3 regions of the Mesorhizobium loti R88b genome follow, and region 1 is predicted to be linked to each of the others. Evidence: predicted binding sites of a transcription regulator. Region 1 holds the regulator's gene; each other region holds the start of a gene.

Region 1 (4,367 bases):
ATCGTCACCGGCATATTGCTGTCGATCGCCCGTATCTCCGGCGAGACGGCACCATTGCTGTTCACGGCGCTCAACAACCAGTTCTGGTCGAGCAACCTCAACGCTCCGATGGCCAGCTTGCCGGTCACCATCTTTCAGTTCGCTCTCAGCCCCTATGAGGAATGGCAGCAACTGGCGTGGACCGGCGCACTCATCATCACATTGACGGTCCTCGCGCTCAGCATCGTTGCGCGCAGCCTGACCGGACGCAGAGAGGACAAATGAGCCAGATGTTGTCTCCAGACATGACGATCGCAACCGAGGCCGCCGCCAAGGTGAAAATCGAGGTCAAGAACCTCAATTTCTACTATGGCCAGTCGAAGGCGCTTAAGGACATCACACTGTCGCTGCCCGAGCGCAGCGTCACCGCCTTCATCGGACCGTCGGGTTGCGGAAAATCGACGCTGTTGCGCGTCTTCAACCGCATCTACGAGCTCTATCCCAAGCAGACCGCCGAGGGCCAGGTGCTGCTCGACGGCCAGAACGTTCTCGACCGTTCGCAGGACCTCAACCTCTTGCGCACCAAGATCGGCATGGTGTTCCAGAAGCCGACGCCGTTCCCGATGTCGATCTATGAGAACATCGCCTTTGGCGTCAGGCTCTATGAGAAGATCAGCAAGGCCGAGATGGATGGCCGTGTCGAGCAGGCGCTGAAGCGCGCAGCACTGTGGAACGAGGTCAAGGACAAGCTCAACGCCAGCGGTCTCAGCCTTTCCGGCGGCCAGCAGCAGCGGCTTTGCATCGCCCGCACCGTGGCGGTGAAGCCGGAAGTCATTCTGCTCGACGAGCCGGCGTCGGCGCTCGATCCGCTGTCGACCGCCAAGATCGAAGAGCTGATCGACGAGTTGCAAGCCGACTACACGATCGTCATCGTCACCCACAACATGCAGCAGGCGGCGCGCGTCTCGAAGCAGACAGCGTTCATGTATCTGGGCGAACTGGTCGAGTTCGACAAGACCGAGAAGATCTTCACTTCGCCCCGCGAGAAGCGCACGCAGGACTACATCACCGGCCGCTTCGGCTGATCGCACGCATACGAGGACCAGGATCATGGCCGAACACACGGTTGCAGCCTTCGACGAGGAGCTCGGACAAATCAGCAGGCTGATCAGCGATATGGGCGATCTCGCCGGCTCGATGGTCGGCGGCGCCACCAAGGCGCTGCTGAACTCCGACAATGCTCTTGCCCAGCGAGTCGTCTCCGACGACGCCATCATGGATGCCCGCCAACGCGAACTCGACGACCGCGCCATCACGCTGATCGCCAAGCGCCAGCCGATGGCCGACGATCTGCGCCATGTCGTCGGCTCGATCCGCATGGCCGGCGACCTCGAACGCATCGGCGACCTTGCCAAGAACATCGCCAAGCGCGTCGGCACCGTCGGTCTCAGCGCCACGCCGCGCGACCTGTCGCACTCCATCGATGCCATGGCGCAGCTGGTGCTGATCCAGGTGCATGGCGTGGTCGAGGAGTATGCGGCGGGTGACGGCGCGGCACTCGCCAAGCTGAGGAATGACGACGAGCGCATCGACGTCAAATACACCTCGGTGTTCCGCGAGCTGTTGACATACATGATGGAAGATCCGCGCAACATCACGGCGTGCACTCATCTGTTGTTCTGCGCCAAGAATCTCGAGCGCATCGGCGACCACGTGACCAACATCGCCGAAAATGCGTATTATGTGCTGACCGGCACGCAGCTGCCCGCCAATCGCCCGAAGCAGGACGAGACCGCAATGTCGGCGCCGGCGGCATAACAGGGTGACAAGCCGATGATCGCGCCACGCATCATGGTGGTGGAGGATGAGGAGCCGCTAGGCGTGCTCCTCCGCTACAATCTGGAATCTGAAGGTTACCAGGTCGAGGTGGTGACGCGCGGCGACGAAGCCGAAATCCGGCTGCAGGAAAACGTCCCCGACCTTCTGGTGCTCGATTGGATGGTGCCGGCGGTGTCCGGCATCGAACTCTGTCGTCGGCTAAGAATGCGGCCCGAGACCGAGCGGCTGCCGATCATCATGCTGACGGCGCGGGGCGAGGAAAGCGACCGCGTGCGCGGCCTTTCGACCGGTGCCGACGATTATCTGGTCAAGCCGTTCTCGACGCCGGAATTCATGGCCCGCATCAAGGCGCTGCTGCGCCGCGCCAAGCCGGAAGTGCTGTCCAGCGTACTCAAGGTCGGCGACATCGTGCTCGATCGTGAATCACACCGGGTCTATCGCAAGAAAAGCGAGATCCGGCTCGGGCCGACCGAATTCCGCCTGCTCGAATTCATGATGCGCCATCCCGGCCGCGTGTTCTCGCGCAGCCAGCTGCTCGACAATGTCTGGGGCGAGACGATCTACATCGACGAGCGCACGGTCGACGTGCATGTCGGCCGCCTGCGCAAGGCGGTCAACAATGGCCGTATGCCGGATGTGATCCGCACCATCCGTGGGGCGGGTTACGCGATCCGGGAAGATTAGGTCTTTCGGCGCGGAAGGTCCTACGGAGGTTCTCCGGGCAGGAAGGCGATGCTTCTCGCCAATCTCGTCGCCGCCGTGGGCTACTACGGCCGGCCGTCATACAGCCCGACACCAAGTCGCCTCACGGCTTCGAACTCACAGCGCTGTCGAACGCCTGCACCGAAGTCGTGCAATACATCATGCAGTTCTTGATGCTGGCCGATGAGCATCTGATCGCTCTCGAGAGAGCGGTGAGGCTGGAGTCAAAACAGATTGCTTGCACGATCAGTTCGTCGACTTATTGCTTATCGCTGTTATCGATTTGTTTCAAAAGTCCTATCACTCCGGCACACCCGCCTAATTCTGACAGCGCAAGCTCTTTCACGTGGGTGTCAGCATGTTCAAGGTCATGAGTCTTGGCTTGCTCCAGGCCCAAGCCTTCCATCGCATCGGCCACACCCATCGAGGCGACTTTAGCTTCGTCGCTCTTCGCCTTTTCAACACTTGCGGCGTGTGACAGGCACTCAGACTTTTCATAAACGTCGGCGAGCCACGGCCACAGAGGTGTGTGCTCGGCATTGCAAAGTCGTTCTGCCAGCACATGGACCGACACAGCCATTGCAATTGCCATACCCGGCATGTCGGGACTTTGGCTCTTTGTGCAATGGTCGGTTCCTTCAGCATGAGCTGGCAGCGGCATCCCCAGGAGAATTGCAAGGGCCAATTCATATCGCATGTTACATCGCATCCGGCTGATACTGCGCCTCCGTTCGATGAAGAGTTAACGCGAATACTCAAGCAGCGCAAACAACAGCGCCTATCTGATTCGTGCTTACGCCGGCGGTTTTCCTGCCCTGGCGATCAACGGAATCGGCGGTCTGTGCAATCGCCTCGCGCGATGCAGGTTCGATCAGGTTGAAGGCGGCGGCGCTGACGCCGACCATGGCGACAGCGGCAAGATCAATTCGCGTTGCTGGCGGCGGGCGACCCGCTTCAGCCGATCGACAACGATCCCGTCGACGCGTTCCAGGCCCGCCAGGTCCTCTGCTCCCGCGGTGATATGCAAAGTTGGGCCATCGGCCTCCAACTTGCACCAACCGAATGGAAATCGGATTTGCCCACGTCGTCCGGAATAGGCGGTGGCATAGGCAACAAAGGACATGCAGAGTCGCTGGACGAGCTCATCGGCGCCCTCGGTTTCAAGCCTTGAATGGGATATGAGAGCCACTCTCGGCATCCGATCAGCGCGAAGGGAGTGCATCGCCGATGCCATCCAATGTGGCATCGACCGGGCTCAGGCTTTGGGAATTTTTACCTCCCACGGCGCCACCCAGTTTCCGGCAACTCGTAGTTCAACGCCGGCGTCGTCCTCGATTACCTTACATACGGTCATCTCGCCTGCTTCCTTGCCATAGCGCAAAGCCGCTTCCTTGAACCGATCATGTGTCGCGCGGGTGAGTTCGCTGCGCGTCCCTGTCTCGTTCATCAGCTCTTCGATCAGGCCCAGATCCTTGAGACAGAGCGCCAGGGGGAAGGAGGGGTCATAATGACCGGCGAAGATAGACGGCACGTCATGCTGCATGACGAAGCTGTCGGCTGCACCGCCCTTCATCGCCGACCACCAGATATCCGGCTCAAGGCCCGCGAGCTTGGCTGTGACCATCGCCTCGCCGATCGCCGCAGCGTGGACCTTCCAGAGCTGGTTGTTGACCAGCTTGGCGACATAGCCGTTTCCATGCCTGCCAACCTTGCGCACCTCGCCCATCGCCTCGATCACCGGGCGGACATGCTCGATGTCTGCATTCTCGCCGCCGACGAACATGATCATGTCGCCACGGATGGCCGAATCCACCGACCCCGTGACTGGCGCGTCGACCACGGCACCG
Region 2 (4,367 bases), 370 kb from region 1:
AGGTGTCGGGAACGATCGTCGAGACCGGTGAAGGCGTCGACCTTGCGGTTGGTGAACCGGTCGTCATCAATCCCTATCTGTCCTGCGGCAAGTGCATCGCCTGCCGGCACGGCAAGCCGAACTGCTGCGTCAAGATCGAGGTGCTCGGCGTGCATCGCGACGGCGCCATGTGCGAGAAGATCCTGGTGCCGGCGCAAAACCTCTATCCGGCCAATGGCCTGTCGCTGGCCGACGCCGCCGCCGTCGAATTCCTGGCCATCGGCGCGCATGCCGTGCGGCGTGCTAGGGCTGATGCCGGTGCCCGCACGCTGGTCATCGGCGCCGGCCCGATCGGGCTCGGCACCGCCATCTTCGCCCGCATCGCCGGGCTCGACGTGGCGCTGCTCGACATGAGCAGCGAACGGCTTGCCTTCGCGGCGGCCGAACTCGGCTTCCAGACCCTCGACGGCTCGCGCGGCTCGGTACCCGATCTGATCAGGGAAGCGACATCAGGCGAAGGCTTCGACGTGGTCTTCGACGCCACCGGCAACACCGCCTCGGTGCAGTCGGCCTTCGCCCATGTCGCGCATGGCGGGACATTGGTGCTGGTCAGTGTGGTCAAGGACGACATCGTCTTTTCCGACCCGGAATTCCACAAGCGTGAAATGACGCTAATCGGCAGCCGCAATGCGCTACGTGCCGACTTCGACCATGTCGCTGCCTCGATCCGCAACGGCGCCGTACCGCTGGCCAAGCTCGTCACCCACCGTACCTCGCTTGCCGATACGCCGCGCGATCTCGCCCGCTGGGCACATGAGAAGTCCGGCCTGATCAAGGCTGTGATCGCAATTGGATAAACTGCGACGGACGCTTAGAGCGCCGACAGCTTCAGCTCGACCCGTTCCGCCGGGAAGCGTGACTCCGAAAACTGGACCGGCTGGCCGTCAGGCGTGACATTGACGGAGGTCGTCACCAGCACGATGGCGCCCGGCTGCAGGGCGAGGTCGGCGAGATCGGCCGCATCGGCGTGGCGCGCCGACAGCACGGTGGACTGCCTGAGATAATCGTCTATGCCGAAACGAGCCAACGACGCGGTAATCGAGCCGGTCTCAGCCATCGCCTTCTCGATGCCGGCAAAGCGCTTGGCCTCAAACCAGCCGGCGGCGCGTGACACAGGCCGTCCATCGGCTTCGCCGCGCGTCTCCAACCTTATCACCTCGGCGCCCCTGGCAAGGCCAAGCCCCTCGGCGACACGCTGGCTGGCCGGCTCGACCGATGAGGAGAGCAGCACGATATGCCGTTCCGACGTCTGCCCTTGCAGGCCTGTCGAAAAGCGCGTGCGCGCGCCGATCGGATAGGACAGCCGCTTGCGCGACAGGACGAAGGTGCCGCGCCCCTGCTCGGCCCGCAGCACACCTTCCTGCACGAGGGCCGATATGGCGCTGCGCACCGTGTGGCGGTTGACGCCATAGCGTTCGGCGAGCGCCACTTCCGGCGGCAGCGCGGCATTCTCGGCGAAGTCGCCCACCGCAATTCCGTGCAGGATCTTGTCGGCAATCTGCCGCCACAGCGACACGCCGCTGCGCCGCTCGATGCTGTCGGCCGCCATTTGCCCAATCATGACTCGCCCCCGGCCCTGTCATCCACCCGTCATGGACACACGTTAGGTAATATGTATAATTTGTATAGTTGTCTATATCAATAGACAAATTTAGCCAAGAGGAATGTTGCTGATGCGAGGACAGGAAGCCCGCGACCAGGCCGAGCGCAAGGCCGCCATGGCGACACTGGCGCAATCGAGCGGCGACGATATCGTCCGGCTCTGGAACGAGGCCGGCCTGCCTTCGCAAGCCGAATTGCTGCGCGGTCCCGAGACCGGCCTGGTGACGCTGCGCGGCCGCATCGGCGGAGGCGGCGCGCCCTTCAATGTCGGCGAGGCGACCGTCACCCGCGCCACCGTGCGGCTGCCGTCCGGACAGGTCGGCCATTGCTATGCGCTTGGCCGCGACAAGCAGAAGGCAAAGCTGGCGGCAATAGCCGACGCGCTGTGGCAGGACCCTGCCCGCCGCGCCGAGGTCGAGGCCAGGCTGATCGCGCCTTTGAGATCGGCGCTCACCACTGCCCATGAAAAACGCCGCGCCGAGACGGCGGCTACGAAGGTGGATTTCTTCACCATGGTTCGCGGAGAAGACTGATGGATATCGCAGCGCAATCGATCGAGGGCGGTTTCGCCGATCCGGTGTTCAACGCCCAGACCGTTTTCCGTGCCGTCATGGACGCCATGGCGCGGCCGGGCAGTGCGCAGCCTCTGCCGACCTTGGCCCGCCCGCCGGCGCCGCTCTCGGCAATCGCCGGTGCCGTAGCCCTGGCGCTGTGCGACAACGACACGCCGCTCTGGCTCGACCCGGCCCTGCACGCCTCCGCCGCGATCGGCTCCTGGCTTGGTTTCCACACCGGCGCGCCGCTGGCCAACACGCCGGCCGACGCGCATTTCGCATTTGTCGCCACGCCGGCCGAGATGATGGCGCTGGACGGCTTTTCGCAGGGCACGCAGGATTATCCCGACCGCTCGACCACACTGATCCTGCAGGTCAGCGACCTCACTTCAGGCGCTCCGCTGCTGCTCGAAGGTCCTGGCATCGAAACCAGCGCCACGATCGCGCCGGCGCAGATGCCGCGCCACTTCGTCGAGCAGTGGAAGCAGAACACCAAGCGTTTTCCGCGCGGCGTCGACATCATTCTCGCCACCGCTGAAGGCATAGCCTGCCTGCCGCGCACGACGCGCATCAAGACGATGGAGGCGTAGCATGTATGTCGCGGTAAAAGGCGGCGAGGCCGCAATTGCCAACGCCCACAGCCTGCTCGCCGACCGCCGGCGCGGCGACCGATCGGTGCCCGCACTTCGCCTCGACCAGATCGTCGAGCAATTGGCACTCGGCGTAGACCGGGTGATGAGCGAAGGCTCGCTCTATGACCGGGAACTGGCGGCACTCGCCATCGTCCAGGCGCGCGGCGACATGATCGAGGCGATCTTCCTGGTGCGCGCCTACCGCACCACGCTGCCGCGCTTCGGTTACTCCAAGGCCATCGACACCAGCGCGATGCGGGTCGAACGGCGCGTCTCTGCAACCTACAAGGACCTGCCCGGCGGCCAGTTGCTTGGGCCGACCTTCGACTACACGCACCGGCTGCTCGATCCCGAGCTTGCCGGCGGCGCCGATGTCGCTGAGCCGTTGCGGCGTGACACCGAAGCGCAGGCCATGCCGCGCGTCTCGGCGATCCTCGCCCGCGAAGGCCTGATCGAACCGGACGGCGACATGCCGCAGGACCATGTCCCCGGCGACATCACCCGAGAGCCGCTGGAATTCCCGATGGCCCGCGACATCCGCCTGCAGGCGCTGTCACGCGGCGATGAGGGTTTCCTGCTGGCGCTTGGCTATTCCACCCAGCGCGGCTACGCCCGCAACCATCCCTTTGTCGGCGAAATTCGCATCGGCGAGGTCGAGCTGGAGTTGGACGTTCCCGAACTGCCCTTCGCAGCCCCCCTCGGTGCTGTGCGAGTCACCGAATGCCAGATGGTCAACCAGTTCAAGGGGTCGGCCAAGGCGCCGCCGCAATTCACGCGCGGCTACGGCCTCGTCTTCGGCCAGAGCGAGCGCAAGGCGATGGCCATGGCGCTGTGCGACCGCGCGTTGCGCGCTTCCGAACTCGGCGAAGACATTGTCGCCGCCGCCCAGGACGAGGAGTTCGTCATCTCGCACTCCGACAACGTCCAGGCGACCGGTTTCGTCGAACATCTGAAGCTGCCGCACTATGTCGACTTCCAGGCCGAACTCGACCTCGTCCGTCGCATGCGCGCCGAATACGAAGCCCGCGAGAACCCGGCAAAGGTCGAAGAGAAGCGGCAGGCCGCGGAATGATCCAAGGCCTGTCCCATATGACCTTCATCGTCAGGGATCTCGAGCGGATGACCGCGATCCTTGAAGGCGTTTTCGATGCACGCGAGGTCTACGCCAGCGACGCCGAACAGTTCTCGCTGTCGCGCGAAAAATTCTTCCTGATCGGCGACATCTGGATCGCCGTCATGGAGGGCGAGGCGCTGCCGGAGCGCAGCTACAACCACATCGCCTTCAAGATCGATGACGCCGATTTCGAAGGCTATGCCGAGCGCGTCGGCAAGTTCGGGCTGGAGATGCGCCCGCCACGCCCACGCGTCGAGGGGGAAGGCCGCTCGATCTATTTCTACGACGACGACAACCACATGTTCGAACTGCACACCGGCACGCTCAATGAGCGGTTGGCGCGCTACGCCAGGGGATTGGAGGCGGTACAATGAATTTAGTGCCCGCCCCCGTGGCCGCCACCATCGTGGGAATGACCGCCATACC
Region 3 (4,367 bases), 3.3 Mb from region 1:
GGCGGCTCCGACCAGCCGGCGAGCTGCCGCGCGGTCGGGCTGTCGCGATGGTATTTGCCGGACAGCAATCCGCCGGCGAGCGGGCTCCAGACCAGCACGCCCAGCCCCTGGTCGACCGAGATCGGCAGCAGTTCATATTCGGCCTCGCGAGCCTCCAGCGTGTAGTGGATCTGCTGGGTGACGAAGCGCGGCTGGTGACGGCTGTCGCTGATGGAGAGCGCCTTCATCACCTGCCAGCCGGAATAGTTGGAGCAGCCGACGTAACGGACTTTGCCCTGGGCGACGAGCGTGTCGAGCGCCGCGATGGTTTCCTCCAGGGGTGTCACGCCGTCCCATTCATGCAGGAAGTAGATATCTATGACATCTGTCTTCAGCCGCTTCAGGCTCCTCTCGCATTCGCGGATCAGGTGATAGCGCGACAGGCCTTCGTCGTTGGGCCCGCTGCCGATCCGCATGCGTGCCTTGGAGGCGATCAGCACGTCGCCCTTGCGCTTGCCGCCGAGCGCTTCGCCGATGATCTCCTCCGACAGGCCGTTCGAATAGACATTGGCGGTGTCGATGAGGTTGATGCCGGCGTCGATGCACATGTCGATCATCCGCTTGGCTTCGGTAAGATCGCTGTTGCCGACCGCGGCGAAGGGGCCTGCCCCGCCGAAGGTCATGGTGCCCAGGGTCAGTGTCGAAACCTTAAGGCCGGAACGGCCAAGGGTGCGGTATTCCATGTCAGTCCTCGCGATTGTGTTGAATTGGGGCGCCACGAAAGGGCAGCCCGGAATGCGACCGGGGATTTGTAGGACAATTCGGCCGATTTGTCGCCATGCAAAGATGGTGGATCGATCACGCATTGCGGAATCCGCAGCCGCGGCAATCGCGCCTGGGCTGCAATAAAACCGTCACTGCCGGCCTATATTGAATTCGGCTAAGGTGTTTCCATTCCAGGCCGCTGGCCAGCAATTGCGGCGCCGTACGGGAACCGACAGGGCTTGCAAGCGGAGCAACTGATATGACCGAGCTAAAACAGAATTCTCCTGCCAAGGATTGGCTTGAGGCCGAACTCGCCGACACGCTCGACGAAGATTATGAGCTCGAAATGTCGGAGCCGGCGCTGTCGATGGAGATCGCCAAGATCTACAAGAACTCGCATCCGCCTTCGATCGACCGCATGCAATATTTTCGCGATTTGATCAGCCTGCAGTCCGAATTGATCAAGCTCCAATCCTGGGTCGCCTATCACAAGAAGAAACTGGTGGTGATTTTCGAAGGCCGCGATTCCGCCGGCAAGGGAGGCGTCATCAAGCGCATCACCCAGCGGCTCAATCCGCGCATCGCCCGTGTCGTGGCGCTGCCGGCGCCGACCGAGCGCGAGAAGTCGCAATGGTATTTCCAGCGCTATGTCCCGCATCTGCCGGCCGGCGGCGAGATCGTGCTGTTCGACCGCTCCTGGTACAACCGCTCAGGCGTCGAACGGGTGATGGGTTTTGCTTCCCACGACCAGGTCGAGGAGTTTTTCCACGATGTGCCGGAGTTCGAGCGGATGCTGGTGCGCTCGGGCATCACAGTCGTGAAGTACTGGTTCTCGATCACCGACGAGGAACAGCAGATGCGCTTCCTGATGCGCATCCACGACCCGATGAAGCAGTGGAAGCTGTCGCCGATGGATCTGCAGTCGCGCGTGCGCTGGGAGCAGTACACCAAGGCTAAGGAAGAAACCTTCGCCCGCACCAACATTCCCGAGGCGCCCTGGTTCATCGTCGAAGGCAACGACAAGAAGCGCGCGCGGCTGAACTGCATGGACCATCTGCTCAAGCAGGTGCCGTATGAAGAGGTGCCGCACGAGGAGATCACGCTGCCGGAACGCGTCTTCAATCCCGAATACGAGCGCCAGACACTGCCACGCGAGCTTTACGTGCCGGAGAAGTATTGAGCCTTGGAAGGGGCGCCGTCTCTAGGCTGGCGCCCCGTTGTCATGGCTATGTCCGACTGATGACCACATGCATCGCGTGCGGCGAGGCGACCTGTTCACTGCATTGGTAGCCGAGCTTCGGCAGGTCGAGGCCTGCCAGAAGATTTTCGCCGCCGCCAAGCAGCACAGGCGAGATCGCGAGATGCATCTCGTCGAGAAGTTTCTCCTGCAGGTATTGCCTGATCGTCGCGACGCCGCCACCAACCCGTACATCCTTGCCATCAGCCGCAGCCTTCGCTTGCTCAAGTGCCGAACTGATGCCCTCGGTCACGAAGTAAAAGGTCGTGCCGCCTTCCATGACGATAGGCTCACGCGCATGGTGCGTCAGCACGAAGACCGGCACGTGATAGGGCGGATTGTCGCCCCACCAACCCTTCCAGCTTTCGTCCTTCCAGGGGCCGCGGATCGGGCCGAACATGTTGCGCCCCAGGATCCAGGCGCCGACATTTTCGAAGCTGCGCGCCGCGAAATCCTCGTCGACGCCGGAGGCGCCCCCTTCCTCGCCGAACATCTTGCGGAAGGTGCGGGTCGTGAAGGCCCATTTGTGCAACGCTTTCCCACCGACGCCGAGCGGATTCTCCAAATCCTGATCGGGACCAGCGCCATAACCGTCGAGCGACAGGGTGAACGCGTTGACACGCAGCTTGGACATGAAGGCCTCCTAACCAATTATGTCTGCAATCGGTTTTGTTGTAGCAAACCGATTGCAGGTCGCAAGCGGTGGTCCTCACGATGCAGACACGTCCTGACACCGTCACCAAATGACGTCCGCAATGTTGCGTGGCGATGCGCTGGGGTAGCCTGGTGGCTGCCGGAGCAGACGCAATATCAGGCTATTCGCCGGTGAGTTCCATGAAGCGGATATGGTTGCTGAACGGATCGATGACCTCGACCGTCAGCCGCCCGTCCTCGTGCTCGAGGCCAGGCTTCATGTAGCGGTAGTCCTTGGCCGCAAGCTCCCGATGAAAGTCGCGAATGCCTTTCGTGTACACAACCATGTTGCCGCCCGGCGTCGCGTCGCCGGCATGTTCGGACAGGTGCAGGACAAGGTTTGCGCGTGAGACCTGCGTGTACAGCGGGAAGTTCTCGCCGTATCGGTGCTCCCAGTCCACGCTGAACCCGAGATAGCCGAGATAGAATTCGTGCGCCTTGGCGACATCGAAGATACGCACGATCGGTGCTGTCCGTTCAAAGACGATCATCTCCTGCCGGGCGGGCGGCGCTTCGATCTTGGCCGAAAGAATGTTCCAGGTCGCCAGTCCGAACTGGCGTGCGACGATCTCCAGGGCCTCGCTGTGGCTGATCGTCAGGTCGCTGGCGGCAAGCGCCTCCCGCATGGCTTTCGCCATGGTCTTTGCATCATGATAGGCAAGCATGTCCGTTTCCTCGGGTCACGGCGAAGTCTTCGTCAGTGCCCGCATTGCCGACGCCTTCGCCTGACGGTGAAACGGGTCAGGAAGCATCCTCTGGAGGCGTTCGCCATACCTCCTGCCGAGGTGCGGGCTGCCGGCCGCCTCCGGCCGTGCCGCAATCATAGCCGGGTCACGCTGATCTTGTCAGCGCGAAAATCGGATGGATTTGCCGAATGCCGCACACTCTCGGTAGCAAGGGCCACGCGCCAAGGGGCGAAACGCTATTCCATCGACAGGATGAGATTGCGCACGACTGGATAGATTTCGCGCTCCCAACGCTTGCCGTTGAAGACGCCGTAGTGGCCGACATTGGCCTGCAGGTGATGACGTTTGAGATGCGGACGCAGTGACCGGCACAATTCATGCGCGGCCGAGGTCTGGCCGAGTGCGCAGATATCGTCGCGACCGCCTTCGACGGTAAGCAGCGCTGTGTTGCGGATCGCACCCGGGTCGACCAGGCTGCCACGGAAAGTGTATGTCCCGGTGGCCAGCTCAGCTTTCTGGAACACGCGATCTATGGTTTCGAGATAGAATTCCTCGGTGAGGTCGAGCACCGCCAGATACTCGTCATAGAAAGTCTTGATCTTCTCGGCCTCGGCGGTCTCGCCGGCCGCCAGATGATCGTGCAGTTTGCGGTGGGCCTTGTTGTGGCGATCCATGTTCATAGCCATGAACGCCGCAAGTTGGAGAAAGCCGGGATAGACCCTGCGTCCGCCGCCGGCATGGCGCGAGGGTACATGCGAGATGACCGAATTCTGGAACCAGGCAAGCGACTTGCTGACGGCAAATTCATTGACCTTGGTCGGACTTTCGCGCGGATCGATCGGTCCCGCCATCAACGTCATTGATCGTGGAGTCGCCGGATGGCCATCCTCGGACATGATGGCGACAGCGGCAAGCGCCTGGACGCAGGGTTGGCAGACGGCAAGTATATGCGCACCCGGACCGATCGCCTCCAGGAAGCGAATGATGTAGTCGACATAATCGTCCAC

What was found. The regulator PhoB, encoded in region 1, activates phosphate uptake and scavenging genes when phosphate is short. The targets are predictions, from matches to a motif close to TGTCATNNANCTGTCAT.
Region 2: a site for PhoB is predicted at 1,617-1,633, ahead of phnF (phosphonate metabolism transcriptional regulator PhnF). Genes of this name have one in related genera too.
Region 3: a site for PhoB is predicted at 881-897, ahead of ppk2 (polyphosphate kinase 2). Genes of this name have one in related genera too.

The regions. Positions count from the first base shown of each region.
Region 1 covers NZ_CP033367.1:1,682,900-1,687,266, forward strand. Annotated here, with positions in the region: gene pstA (phosphate ABC transporter permease PstA) at 1-264, shown strand, start outside; gene pstB (phosphate ABC transporter ATP-binding protein PstB) at 261-1,064, shown strand; gene phoU (phosphate signaling complex protein PhoU) at 1,090-1,797, shown strand; gene phoB (phosphate regulon transcriptional regulator PhoB) at 1,813-2,502, shown strand; gene EB235_RS08270 (hypothetical protein) at 2,780-3,217, opposite strand; gene EB235_RS08275 (hypothetical protein) at 3,276-3,425, opposite strand; partial or broken gene EB235_RS35255 (hypothetical protein) at 3,512-3,766, opposite strand; gene EB235_RS08285 (NAD(P)-dependent oxidoreductase) at 3,776-4,367, opposite strand, start outside.
Region 2 covers NZ_CP033367.1:2,051,188-2,055,554, reverse strand. Annotated here, with positions in the region: gene EB235_RS10040 (zinc-binding alcohol dehydrogenase family protein) at 1-836, shown strand, start outside; gene phnF (phosphonate metabolism transcriptional regulator PhnF) at 851-1,600, opposite strand; gene phnG (phosphonate C-P lyase system protein PhnG) at 1,713-2,174, shown strand; gene phnH (phosphonate C-P lyase system protein PhnH) at 2,174-2,785, shown strand; gene EB235_RS10020 (carbon-phosphorus lyase complex subunit PhnI) at 2,787-3,899, shown strand; gene fosX (FosX/FosE/FosI family fosfomycin resistance hydrolase) at 3,896-4,315, shown strand.
Region 3 covers NZ_CP033367.1:5,002,627-5,006,993, reverse strand. Annotated here, with positions in the region: gene EB235_RS24590 (aldo/keto reductase) at 1-722, opposite strand, end outside; gene ppk2 (polyphosphate kinase 2) at 1,004-1,924, shown strand; gene EB235_RS24580 (dihydrofolate reductase family protein) at 1,971-2,615, opposite strand; gene EB235_RS24575 (glyoxalase superfamily protein) at 2,797-3,339, opposite strand; gene EB235_RS24570 (polyhydroxyalkanoate depolymerase) at 3,597-4,367, opposite strand, start outside.